Regions from separate parts of the Streptomyces sp. NPDC028289 genome, predicted to be linked through region 3. Evidence: riboswitches for the same ligand, from Rfam matches in the RefSeq annotation. Region 3 holds a riboswitch; each other region holds the start of a gene.
The links. A riboswitch is a leader RNA that binds a small molecule or an ion and turns the genes downstream of it on or off. The one in region 3 is predicted to bind cobalamin.
Positions count from the first base shown of each region.

Region 1: linked by a shared signal. The riboswitch ahead of ACZ4UV_RS03285 (prenyltransferase/squalene oxidase repeat-containing protein) and the one ahead of ACZ4UV_RS18620 (ribonucleoside-diphosphate reductase subunit alpha) in region 3 are both predicted to bind cobalamin.
Region 2: linked by a shared signal. The riboswitch ahead of ACZ4UV_RS00255 (cobalamin biosynthesis protein) and the one ahead of ACZ4UV_RS18620 (ribonucleoside-diphosphate reductase subunit alpha) in region 3 are both predicted to bind cobalamin.

Region 1 is NZ_JBVHTI010000001.1:734,806-739,009, forward strand. Features, by position in the region: gene ACZ4UV_RS03270 (hypothetical protein) at 1-1,037, shown strand, start outside; gene ACZ4UV_RS03275 (antibiotic biosynthesis monooxygenase family protein) at 1,132-1,500, shown strand; gene ACZ4UV_RS03280 (phosphotransferase family protein) at 1,497-2,147, opposite strand; cobalamin riboswitch at 2,185-2,327, shown strand; gene ACZ4UV_RS03285 (prenyltransferase/squalene oxidase repeat-containing protein) at 2,442-3,665, shown strand; gene ACZ4UV_RS03290 (SCO2322 family protein) at 3,662-4,204, shown strand, end outside.
Region 2 is NZ_JBVHTI010000001.1:46,432-50,635, reverse strand. Features, by position in the region: gene ACZ4UV_RS00260 (cobyric acid synthase) at 1-1,514, opposite strand, end outside; gene ACZ4UV_RS00255 (cobalamin biosynthesis protein) at 1,511-2,452, opposite strand; cobalamin riboswitch at 2,554-2,693, opposite strand; gene ACZ4UV_RS00250 (hypothetical protein) at 2,864-3,091, opposite strand; gene ACZ4UV_RS00245 (inorganic phosphate transporter) at 3,110-4,204, opposite strand, start outside.
Region 3 is NZ_JBVHTI010000003.1:986,684-990,887, reverse strand. Features, by position in the region: gene ACZ4UV_RS18630 (NACHT domain-containing protein) at 1-1,021, opposite strand, end outside; gene ACZ4UV_RS18625 (GNAT family N-acetyltransferase) at 1,187-1,693, shown strand; cobalamin riboswitch at 1,746-1,870, shown strand; gene ACZ4UV_RS18620 (ribonucleoside-diphosphate reductase subunit alpha) at 1,993-4,204, shown strand, end outside.

The DNA.
Region 1 (4,204 bases), on a different contig from region 3:
TGCTGCTCCTCGGTGCCGGACACCGGTGCGCGTACGACGAGTTCGTGCTGACGCGCATCGCCGCGGCCCGCCCGGTGCTGCTGGTGGACGCCGCGCCGCCCGCCTGGGCACAGTCGTGCCTGGCCGGTCACCTCGCGGCGGACCCCGGCAAAGGCGGCGCGACAGCGTCGGCGGTGGTACGGTTCGCGGCCCGGCACCGGGTCCGCGGCGTGCTGACCTACTCGGGCGAGTACGCGGTCGCCGCCGCGAGGATCGCCGGGCAGTTGGGGCTGCCCGGCCCCTCCCTCGCCGCGGCCGAAGCCTGTACCGACCCGCCCGCGTTGCGCGCGCTGCTGGCCGCCCGCACCGTTCCCACCGGCGACCCCGGCGACCTCGACGCCCCCGGCGCGCCCCGCGTCTCCGCCGAGACGGTCGTCCTCGACGGCGAGATCCGCATCGCCGCCATCACCCGTACGACCCTGGGCCCGGCGCCCGCCCGGCAGCCGCTCCGGCACACCGTGCACGCCCACGACGGCCTGCTGCACAACCGTTTCCTGCGCCTGGCCGTCGACCGCACCGTGCACGCCCTCGGCGTCGACCGGGGTGTCCTGCACATCGGCCTCACCCTCACCGACCGCGGCCCCCGGGTCACCGACGTCGCCCCGCATCTGCCGGGCGACCTGATCCCGCTCCTCGTCAAGCGGGCCACCGGTGTCGACCTCGCCCAGGCCGCGGCCGCCCTCGCCACCGGCGAGGTGCCCGACACGACGCCCACCCGGCAGCGGGCGGCCGCGATCCAGTTCGCCTACCCTGCCGCCACCGGCCGCCTCGACCGCCTGGACCTCTCCCCCGACGCCGCCCACGAGTCCGGCGCCGACCGCATGCTCCTCACCCAGCACACCGGCACCCACGTCACCGCGGGCCCGCACGCCACCGCCGCCGACCGGCTGGCCCTCTGGGTGGCGCTGGGCGAGACCCCGAACGCCTGCGACGACGCACTGCGCCGCATGGCCCGCCACCTGTCGGCGGAGATCACCCCGCTCGCGAACGCGGCCTAAGGGTTTTGGCAAAGAGTCAGGAGTTCGATCCCGTGTGCATCCCGTTCGGGAAAGAAACTGGATCGCCGGGCGCGTCCCGCCCTACGGTGCCGCCATGAGCAATCACCCGGAAGCGCCTGTCGCGCCCGTCGAGGCCTACGAACCCCCTTACTACGTGGCCGTCTTCACCACGGTGCGGACCCAGGACCAGAGCGGCTACAGCGAGACCAACGCACGCATGGAGGACCTGGTCAAGGACATCCCCGGCTACCTGGGGATGGACCACGCGCAGACTCCCGGCGGGCTGGGCATCACCGTCGGGTACTTCCGCGACGCCGAGGCGCTCACCCGGTGGCGGACCGACGCCGAGCATCGCGCGGCGCAGCAGCGCGGGCGGGCCGAGTGGTACGAGAGCTACACCCTGCACGTGGCGAAAGTGGAGCGGAGCCACGGTTTCACGCGGGGATCGGTGCTCGAAGGCTAGAAGGCGATCGACCGTATCAACTGCCCCGCCGCACCGAGCACTTCGACTTCCCCTCGGCTCATCGTCGGATTGGCCGCCCGGCGGCGCAGGGCCTCCGTCAGTCCCTCCTCTGTCAGTTCGCCGGGGTCGGCGAGCAGGGCCGTCAGCATGTCATGGGCCAACGGGTACGCGCCGAGGGCCACTTGGGCGAGGATCACCGCGGACATGCCCCAGTCGAGTCCGGGCGGCCCGTCCTCGGCGTTGCTCCAGTCGATGACCCGGGGACCGTCGGGGGTCATCATCACGTTGTCCGGATGCAGGTCGAGATGGAGGACCCGGACGCCGGGGTCGGCCGGGTCCCGGCCGGGCACGGTGTGCAGCTCCCGCAGCAGCGAGGCGAGCAGCGCACCGCCCTCCGCCGGGCCCGTCTCCCCCGCCAGCAGCGCCGCCAGCATGGTGGGCCCGGACAGCCGCTCCATGACCAGTTCGGTACGGGACCCGGTGGGCCGTACCCGGGGCGCCGGGTACCCGTACTCCCGTACGTACGTCATCACCGCGCCCTCGGCGGCCGCGTCCCCCCAGCCGTCCCGGTCCCGGCGCAGCACCCAGGCCTCGTCGAGCTCGTACACGTCGGCCGAACGCCCTGAACCGAGCAGTCTCCCCGTCATGGCAGGACCATAACGAAACGGTCCCCGCACAGCCCCCTCTCAGCTTCCCCGGGGCGGCCGGTAAAGTAGCCGGGTCGTCATCACCCGTACGGGGGGAAGCCGGTGCAATTCCGGCGCTGACCCGCAACCGTGAGCCACACGCCCCGTGGCAAGCCGGACCGCCGCGCCCGGGACGTTGATCGGCTCGTGTGCGCCGGCACCCGTCGTCGCACGGCACCGTCGAGGTTTACGGAGCCGAGCCGCCGGGGTCTCCCGCGCTGCCCGGCTCCCCGCAGGGAGAGGCACCCGCCGACCATGACCGTTCTCCGCCGCACCGCCGGAGTGCTGGCCGCCACCGCCGTCATCGGTACCGCCACGCCCGCGACGACCGCACTGGCCGCCGGCAGCACGTCCCCGTCACCGTCCGCGTCGGCGGTGCTCCCGTCGGGGCTGTACGGCGCTACGGACCCCAAGTTCGACGGCGTCTGGCGCCAGTCCCTCGCTCTGCTGGCCCAGCGCGCGGTGGGGGTGACCCCGGCCGTGAAGGCGGTGGACTGGCTGGCCGGGCAGCAGTGCGCGGACGGCGCGTTCGCCGCGTTCCGCGCCGAGCCGACGGCGGCCTGTGACGCCAAGGTGACGGTCGACACGAACAGCACGGCCGCCGCCGTACAGGCACTGAAAGCGGTCGGCGGGCACGACGCCGCCGCGGACAAGGCCGTGACCTGGCTGAAGTCGCAGCAGAACAAGGACGGCGGCTGGGGCTACACCCCGGGCTCGCCCAGCGACACCAACTCCACCGGCGTGGTCGTCGGCGCGCTCGCGGCGGCCGGCGCGAGCGCGCCGAGGTCGCCGTACGACCTCCTCGCCAAGTGGTCCCTCCCGTGCGGCCAGGACGGTGGCGGTGCTCTCGCCTACCAGCCGGACAAGCAGGGGAAGCTGGCCGCCAACGCGGACGCGACGGCGGCCGGCGTGCTCGGAGCCCTCGGCAAGGGGTTCGTGACGACGGCCGGGAAGGCCCCGGCGAAGGGCCCCGCGTGCGCCGACTCCGGCAAGACGCTCACGCGGGAGGAGGTGGCCCGCAACGGCGCCGCGTACCTGGCGGACGCCATGTCCACGACCGGCCACCTCGTCTCCGCGCTCCCCGGCGCCACCCCGCAGCCGGACTACGGCAACACCGCCGACGCGGTCGTCGCCCTGGCCGCGCAGGGCTGGACCGCGCAGGCGCGGAAGCCGTACGCCTGGCTGGAGGCGCACGCCGCGCCGTGGGCGGCGCAGAGCGGGCCCGCGGCCTACGCCGAGCTGGTCCTCGCCGCGCACGCGACGGGTGCGGACCCGCGCGACTTCGGCGGCACGAACCTGGTGACGGCGCTGGACGCGACGGGACCGGCCCCGCAGGCCGCCACCGCGAAGCACGCCGAGAAGCACAGCGAGGGGAAGAAGTCGGGCAACAGCGTGTGGTGGATCGTCGGCACCGGGCTCGTCGCCGGTATCGGCATCGGCTTCCTGTTCAGCGGCCGCCGGAAGCAGCAGCAGCCGTGACCGCGGTCCGTCGTGCGGCGCTGCTGCTCCTGGCCGCGCTGACGCTGTGCGCGACGGCCGCCGGGCCTGCGGCGGCCACCGGCTACCGCTACTGGTCCTTCTGGGAGCGGGACGGCGCGCACTGGACGTACGCCACGCAGGGCCCCTCTACCGCTCAGCCCGCCGACGGGTCGGTCGAGGGGTTCCGCTTCGCGGTGAGCGAGGACTCGGCGGACGCGTCGCAGCCGCGCGGCACGGCGGACTTCGGGACGATCTGTGCGGACACCCCCGCCGTCGGTGGCCGCAAACGGGTGGGGCTGGTCGTCGACTTCGGTACGACGGCGGACGCGCCCTCGGGAGAGCGGCCGCCTGCGCGGCGGACAGCCTGCGCGGTGGTGTCCGAGGACGCGACGACGGCGGCGGCACTGGCGGCGGTGGCGAAGCCGCTGCGGTACGACACGAACGCGTTGTTGTGCGCGATCGGGGGGTATCCCTCCCGGGGCTGCGGCGAGAAGGTGACGGCGACGGCGGGGGCCGGGGGTACGCCGGGCAGCGGACCG
Region 2 (4,204 bases), on a different contig from region 3:
GGGATGAAAGGCAGTCCTTGCGGCGCGCCCGACTCGATGAGCCGCCAGAGCGCGTCCGTGTCCGCGTGCTGTTCGATCAGGTCGCCGAGCCGGTCGAGCTGCTCCTCGCGCAGCGCGGCGAACGAGGTGTCGGGGGCCGGTACGAACCGGCGGCCCGCGGCGGCCGCCACCTCGCGCAGGAAGGCCCGGCGGAAACCGTCCGACTCCAGGGAGCCGTGCCAGTGCGTGCCCCAGGTCTGCCCGACCCGGCAGCCGTCCAGGCTGTGTCCTCTGTCATCAGAGATGAAGGCATCGCCGCCGACGACTTCGGCGACCCCGTGATGGATCTCGTACCCCTCGACCCGCTCGCCGAGTGCCGTCCCCTCCGGCCGGGTAAGGATCTTCTCGGGGGCGAACCGCACCCTTAGGGGCAGCACCCCGAGACCCTCCACCCGCCCCCGCCGGCTCTCGACCTCGTCCTCGATGTGCTCCCCGAGGATCTGGAAGCCACCGCAGATGCCGAGCACCGGCCGTCGTTCGGCGGCCCGGCGCCGCAGCGCCTCGGCCAGCCCCCGCTCCCGCAGCCACTCCAGGGCGCGGACCGTCCCCCGGGTGCCGGGGACGATGACGAGGTCGGCGTCGGCCAGCTCCTCCGGCCGGTCCACGAACCGCACCACGACGCCCGGTTCGGCGGCCAGCGCGTCCACGTCCGTGAAGTTGGACATCAGGGGGATCGCACAGACGGCGACCCGCAGGACGTCCTCCCCGACGGGCGGGGCGACGTTCGACTCGCGCACGGTCCCGCGCAGGGAGACCCGGAGCCCGTCCTCCTCGTCGATGCCGAGGCCGTGCCGGAAGGGGAGGACGCCGTAGGTGTGGCGCCCGGTGAGCCCGTGGAGCATGTCGAGGCCCGGCTCCAGCAGCGAGACGTCCCCGCGGAACTTGTTGACGAGGAACCCGGCGACGAGGGCCTGGTCCTCCGGCGAGAGCAGCGCCACGGTCCCGAAGAACGAGGCGAAGACACCACCGCGGTCGATGTCACCGACGACGAGCACGGGCAGCCCGGCATTCCGGGCGATCCCCATGTTCACGATGTCGGTCCGGCGCAGATTGATCTCCGCCGGACTGCCGGCCCCCTCACAGATCACCGCGTCATACGTGCCCCGCAACTCGGAGAGACAGTCGAGCACGGTTCCGAGCAGCTTCTGCTGCCGCCCGCCGTGGTAGCCGCGCGCGCTCAGTTCGCCGACGGGCTTGCCGAGCAGCACGACCTGACTGCTCTGCTCGCCGCCGGGCTTCAGCAGCACGGGGTTCATGAGCGCGGTCGGCTCCACCCGGCAGGCCTGCGCCTGCATGGCCTGCGCCCGCCCGATCTCGGCACCTTCGCGCGTGACAAAGGAGTTGAGGGACATGTTCTGCGCCTTGAACGGCGCGACCTTCACACCCTGCCGCACCAGCCACCGGCAGATACCGGCGGTGACCACACTCTTCCCGGCGTCGGAGGTGGTACCGGCGACGAGGAGGCCACCGCTCATGACGTACGTCCCTTCGCGACGAGGCGCGCGGCGACGGTCACGCCGAGCGCGAGCAGACCGACACGACGGGAGAGCCGCACCGCCCGCCCGATGTCCACGACCTCCACGGCCCGCCCCTTCTGGTTCAGCACGGGCCGGTGCTCGACCCGCCCCGCATACGACAACGTCCCCCCGAGCCGCACCCCCAGCGCCCCCGCGAACGACGCCTCCACGGGCCCCGCGTTGGGACTCGGATGCTTCGCCGCGTCGGCCCGCCAGGCCCGTACGGCCCCCCGCCGGTCGTCCCCGGCCACCGCGGCCAGCACGGCGGTGAGCCGTGCCCCCGGCCACCCGGCCAGGTCGTCCAGCCGCGCGGAAGCCCACCCGTACCGCCGGTACCGGGCCGACTTGTGCCCCACCATGGCGTCCAGGGTGTTGACGGCCCGGAACCCCACCAGCCCGGGGACGCCGGCCACGGCTCCCCACACCAGCGCGCCCACGACCGCGTCGCTCGTGTTCTCGGCGACGGACTCCACGACCGCACGGGCGATCCCGTCGGCGTCCAGGGCCTGCGGGTCCCGTCCGCACAGATGCGGCAGCCGGGCGCGGGCGGCCTCGACATCGTCGGCCTCCAGGGCCCGCCCGATGCCGTGGGCCTCGCGCGCGAGCGAAGTACCGCCGACCACGGCCCAGGTGGCCGCGCCGGTGAGGACCACGGACGCGGCGGTGGACGGTCGTACGATCCGCTGGGCCACGGCACCCAGCGCCACGGCGCCGCCGGCGCACACGGCGGTGTGCAGCGCGCCCCACCCGCGGTGGTCCCGCCACAGCACCCGCTCCACGGCCCCGGCCACCCGTCCGAACACGGCGACCGGATGCCCCCGGCGCGGATCGCCGAGCAGCAGATCACCGAGAAGGCCGGCGGCGGCGCCGTACGCGAAGACGCGATCGGCACCCATCGGCTCAGCCGGCCGCGGGGTCGGGAACGGGCCGGGTACTCAACCTCGATCGGCAGCCGCGCATGGCGTTATGTCCTCACTCAGGGTGTCCGCGCCCTGGTTCGACGAGACCGGCGGTGAGAGTTCCTGGCTCCCGGGGATTGCTACCCCGGTGACAGTGGCGGGACCGCGCCGGATTCACACCGGCTTCCTCTCTTGCCGCCGTACATGGCTCCGGAAGTCCACCACGCCCCCGGAAGACCCGTCAACCTGGCGTTGACCTGCGAGGGGAGTGTGTGGGAAGGCCCACACCAGTTGCCCGGCGGGGCCTGTGGGGAATGCCGAAGGCTCCTCTCCGGGGGATGGAGAGGAGCCTTCGCGGTGCCGACGAGGCCCTTTGCGCCGGGCCTTCGAGCGACGGGCCTTCTCGTGTCAGGCCTTCGCCACGATCAGGTGGATGCCGTACGCCACGGCCGCCGCGCAGGCCGCGAAGCAGAGGTAGGCGGCCGTGACGGCCAGGGCCGCGGAGCCGCCCTGGGCGGTGGCGCGTTCGCGGGCGGAGAGGCCCTTGATGCCGAGGGTGAAGAGGGTCACCAGGCCCACGGTGGCCACGAGGCTGACGCCGAAGACGGAGCCGATGGCTGCCCAGTCGATGTTCATGTCGGTTCTTCCTCGGGGTCAGACGGTGGCGGCCGGGTCGGTCGCGGGAGCGGCCGGGGCGGAGGTGGAGGCAGGGGCGGGGATGGTGGCGGTCAGGTCGTCCGTGACCGTGACCGCGACCGTGCCCGCGGGCGGCGGGGTCACGGCGGCGATCGCCGTGGTCACCACACCGGCCGGCTCCTCGGTGCCGACGACGTTGCTGCTGTCCACGACCTCGCGGCGGGAGAGCTTCCAGATCGCGGCGCTGGAGGCGACGAGGAAGACGGCGACGACCGCCGTACCCCAGTCGCCGAGGTCCGTCACGGACTCGGCGAGCGCGCCGACCAGCGCGGCGGCGGGGAGGGTGAGCACCCAGGCGACCATCATGCGGGTCGCGGTGGACCAGCGGACCGTGCCGCCCTTGCGGCCGAGGCCCGCGCCCATCACGGAACCGGAGACGACGTGCGTGGTGGAGAGGGAGAAACCGAGGTGGGAGGAGGCCAGGATGGCGGTGGCCGCGCTGGTCTGGGCGGCGAAGCCCTGCTGCGGCTGGAGGTCGGTCAGGCCCGTGCCCATGGTGCGGATGATTCGCCAGCCGCCGATGTAGGTGCCGAGCGCGATGGCGAGGCCCGCGGAGAGGATGACCCAGGTGGGAGGGTTCGAGCCGGGAGCGATGGCACCGCCCGCGATCAGCGCGAGGGTGATGATGCCCATCGTCTTCTGTGCGTCGTTGGTGCCGTGCGCGAGCGAGACCAGGCCGGCGGAGGCGATCTGGCCGGCGCGGTAGCCCTTGCGGGTGGCCTCGTCCTCGGCGTTCTTCGAGAGCGTGTAGGAGAGGCGGGTGGAGAGCGTCGCCGCGAGGCCGGCGACGACGGGGGCGGCGACCGCCGGGAGCAGGACCTTGGTGACGAGCACGTCGCCGTGGACCGCGCCGAAGCCGGCGGAGGCGACGGTGGCGCCGATCAGACCGCCCATGAGGGCGTGCGAGGAACTGGAGGGCAGGCCCACCAGCCACGTCACCAGGTTCCACAGGATGGCGCCGACGAGGGCGGCGAAGATGACCTCGGGACGAATGCCGTTCTCGTCGACGAGACCCTTGGAGATCGTGTTGGCGACCTCCACCGAGAGGAAGGC
Region 3 (4,204 bases):
GTACGCCGGCTTCGACGAAGCGCACCGCCGCCTCCTCGCCGAGCGGTTCCAGTTCGACGATCGCGGCCGAGGTGTTCTCCAGCGGACTGTGCGGCCGGGAGGCGATGACCAGGGGCAGCTTCTCCTCGTGGGCGCGTTCGATGGCCCGGCGGATGATGTTGTCCCGGTTCTGCTGCTGGTGGCCGTCGTCGAGGAGGGCCTCCTCCAGACCGTCGGCGAGGACGACCGGCTTGTCGTCGGCGAGGAGTTGCTGCCAGACCCGGTCGGTCTTGGTGCGCGCCAGGATGCCCTTGGGCGCCTCGTCCGCGAAGCGCCGCCTGGCCAGGAGTTCGAAGTTGAGGTCGGCACCGTCCACCGCGTCGCGGAGCCGGATCGGCACCGGGACGGCGTTCTGGTGGGCCAGGAGTTCGGTGAGCCGTACGAGGACGGCGGTCTTGCCGGCGCCGACGCCGCCGACCAGCAGATAGGGCCGACGCGTGTCGCGCTCCCGCAGCCGTTCGGCGATGACCTGCGCGACCTCGTCCCTGCCCACGATCTCGGCGGTGTCGGGGCCCGCGGTGGGCACCAGCTTGCGGGGATCCCGCAGCGCCTTGGCGAGATAACGCCGTTTGGTCCAGCGGTACCACCAGAACAGGAACAGTGCGGCGGCGACGGAGGCGGCGAGGATCGGACCGACGAACTTGATGACGGTTTCGAAGCCGACGTCGTTGTGCCGCCGCCATCCCTCGAACCAGGTCGTACTGCCGCTGAAGAGGATGTACAGCCCCTCGACGATCCAGGCGAGCAGTGCCAGCACGGCGACGATCCAGATCGCCCTGGTGACGTTGGCGTAGGAGACCCACCGGTGCCACTTCCTGGGACGGGTGGCGCCGCGGTGGGCCTCCATACGGATCGTCAGGGCGTGCCAGCGGCCCACGAGACCGTCTCCGACCCGGTTGCCCGCGCGCCGCAGGCCCAGTGTCGCCATCGGCGCGTCGCGCGGTAGCTCCTTGCCGGGCGGGTGACGGACGACCCTTGTCATGGTGCCTTCTCCTCGCGCGTTCCCGGAGTGGTTCTCGGAACGAAGGGCCCCCGCGGGCACCGGCACCTCCTTCCATGGAAGCACTCCCGGCACAGCCCGCAACCCGGGCGCCCCACCGGGGAAAACGGGAGGTTCCCGCATGCGGGAGTCCGGCAGACTCGCACCATGGACATCACGATCCGGCCCGTGGACCCCACCGAACACGCCGCACTCGGCGAGCTCACCGCCCAGGCCTACCTCCGGGACGGCCTCCTCGACTACGGCGAGGGCGACGCGTACCTGCCCGTGCTGAAGGACGTGGCGAGCAGGGCGGCCGCCGCCGAGGTGCTCGTGGCGGTGGAGGGCGAAAGACTCCTCGGCGGCGTCACCTTCGTCCCCGGCCCCGGCCCGATCGCCGACATCGCCCGCCCCGGCGAGGCCGAGATCAGGGCGCTCGCGGTCGCACACGAGGCCCGCGGCCGAGGTGCCGGCGAGACTCTCGTCCGCGCCTGCATCGACCGCGCCCGGGCCACGGACGGCTGCACGGCCGTCGTCCTGTCGAGCCAGCGCGGCATGCACACCGCCCACCGGCTCTACGAGCGCCTCGGCTTCGTCCGCACACCGGAGCGCGACTGGAATCCCGTGCCGCACCTGGACGACATCACTCTCCTCACCTACGAGTTGACGCTCTGACACCGCCACGACACAACATCTGGGGGTGGCATCGCGGCCCGGCACCAGATGTATGCTCATGCTCGCTGTCGCCGCAGGGGAATCCGGTGTGAATCCGGAACTGTCCCGCAACGGTGTACTTGTGCATGTTCGTGCACAGGAGTCAGTCCGAGGACCTGCCGACAGCACGCCCAGCCACCCGGTTCGGGCGTTCTGACGTCCGGGCCTCGTGGAGTGGGCCAGGGTCTCGACGCGTGCCCGCGCGCTCGTGCTGCCCCCTGCCCTCCGCCAGGCCCGTGCCCAGCGAGGGAGAGCCCCACGTGACCATCGCGCCAGCCGACCCGGCTTCAGCGACCAGCTCTGTGGAATCCGCGGCGGACGACGGTCCCGGTACCGCGTTGCTGCGGACCCTGACCGAGCTGACCGCCGACCTCCCCGACGCCGACCCCGGCCGGGTCGCCGCCGCCGCGTTGCGGGGGCGGTCCGCGCGGGCCGACGAGTCGGAGTTGCGCGAGCTGGCCACCGAGGCCGCCGCCGGTCTCATCTCCGAGGACCCCGCCTACTCGCGGCTGGCCGCACGTCTGCTCACCGTCTCCATCCGCGCCGAGGCCGCCTCGCAGGGCGTGACGTCCTTCGCCGAGTCCGTGGCGGTGGGGCACCGCGAGGGCCTCGTCGCCGACCGCACCGCCGAGTTCGCCCGGCTGCACGCGGCCCGCCTCGACGCGCTCGTCGACCCGGCCGCGGACGACCGCTTCGGCTACTTCGGCCTCCGTACGCTCCACAGCCGGTACCTGCTCCGGCACCCGATCACCCGCAAGGTCATCGAGACGCCCCAGCACTTCATGCTCCGGGTCGCCGCCGGTCTCGCCGAGGACGACACCGTCAGGTCGGTGGACGAAGTCGCCGCGCTCTACGGGCTGATGAGCCGCCTCGACTACCTCCCGTCCTCCCCCACCCTCTTCAACTCCGGCACCCGGCACCCCCAGATGTCGTCCTGCTACCTCCTCGACTCCCCGAAGGACGAGCTGGACTCGATCTACGACCGCTACCACCAGGTCGCCCGGCTCTCCAAGCACGCCGGCGGCATCGGTCTGTCGTACAGCCGCATCCGCTCGCGCGGGTCGCTCATCCGCGGCACCAACGGGCACTCCAACGGCATCGTGCCGTTCCTGAAGACGCTGGACGCCTCGGTCGCGGCCGTGAACCAGGGCGGCCGGCGCAAGGGCGCCGCCGCGGTCTACCTGGAGACCTGGCACTCCGACATCGAGGAGTTCCTGGAGCTGCGCGACAACACCGGTGAGGACGCCCGCCGCACCCACAACCTGAACCTCGCGCACTGGGTCCCGGACGAGTTCATGCGCCGGGTGAACGCCGACGAGCCGTGGTCGCTCTTCTCCCCCGCCGACGTACCGGAACTCGTCGACCTGTGGGGCGAGGAGTTCGACACGGCCTACCGCAGGGCCGAGGCGGCGGGGCTGGCGCGCCGGACCATCCCGGCCCGCGACCTGTACGGCCGGATGATGCGGACCCTCGCGCAGACCGGCAACGGCTGGATGACGTTCAAGGACGCGGCCAACCGGACCGCCAACCAGACGGCCACCCCCGGCCATGTCATCCACTCCTCCAACCTCTGCACGGAGATCCTGGAGGTCACGGACGACGGCGAGACGGCCGTCTGCAACCTGGGGTCCGTGAACCTCGGTGCGTTCGTCGACACGACGGCCGGTGACATCGACTGGGAGCGGCTCGACGAGACCGTCCGCACCGCCGTGACCTTCCTCGACCGGGTCGTCGACATCAACTTCTACCCGACCGAGCAGGCCGGCCGGTCCAACGCCAGGTGGCGGCCGGTGGGGCTGGGCGCGATGGGGCTCCAGGACGTCTTCTTCACACTGCGGCTGCCCTTCGACTCCGCCGAGGCGAAGGCCCTCTCCACCCGGATCGCCGAGCGGATCATGCTCGCCGCGTACGAGGCCTCCGCCGACCTCGCCGAGCGCAACGGTCCACTGCCGGCCTGGGAGAAGACCCGCACCGCGCAGGGTGTGCTGCACCCCGACCACTACGGCGTCGAGTTCACCTGGCCGGAGCGCTGGGCGGCGCTGCGCGCGCGGATCGCGACCACGGGCCTGCGCAACAGCCTCCTGCTCGCCATCGCGCCCACCGCGACCATCGCCTCGATCGCGGGCGTGTACGAGTGCATCGAGCCGCAGGTCTCGAACCTCTTCAAGCGCGAGACGCTGTCCGGTGAGTTCCTCCAGGTCAACTCCTACCTGGTGCAGGACCTCAAGGACCTCGGCGTCTGGGACGCCCGCACCCGGGAGGCGCTGCGCGAGGCCAACGGCTCGGTGCAGGACTTCGTCTGGATCCCGCAGGAGGTGCGCGACCTCTACCGCACCGCCTGGGAGATCCCGCAGCGCGGCCTGATCGACATGGCCGCCGCCCGCACCCCGTACCTGGACCAGGCCCAGTCCCTGAACCTCTTCCTGGAGACGCCGACCATCGGCAAGCTCTCCTCGATGTACGCGTACGCCT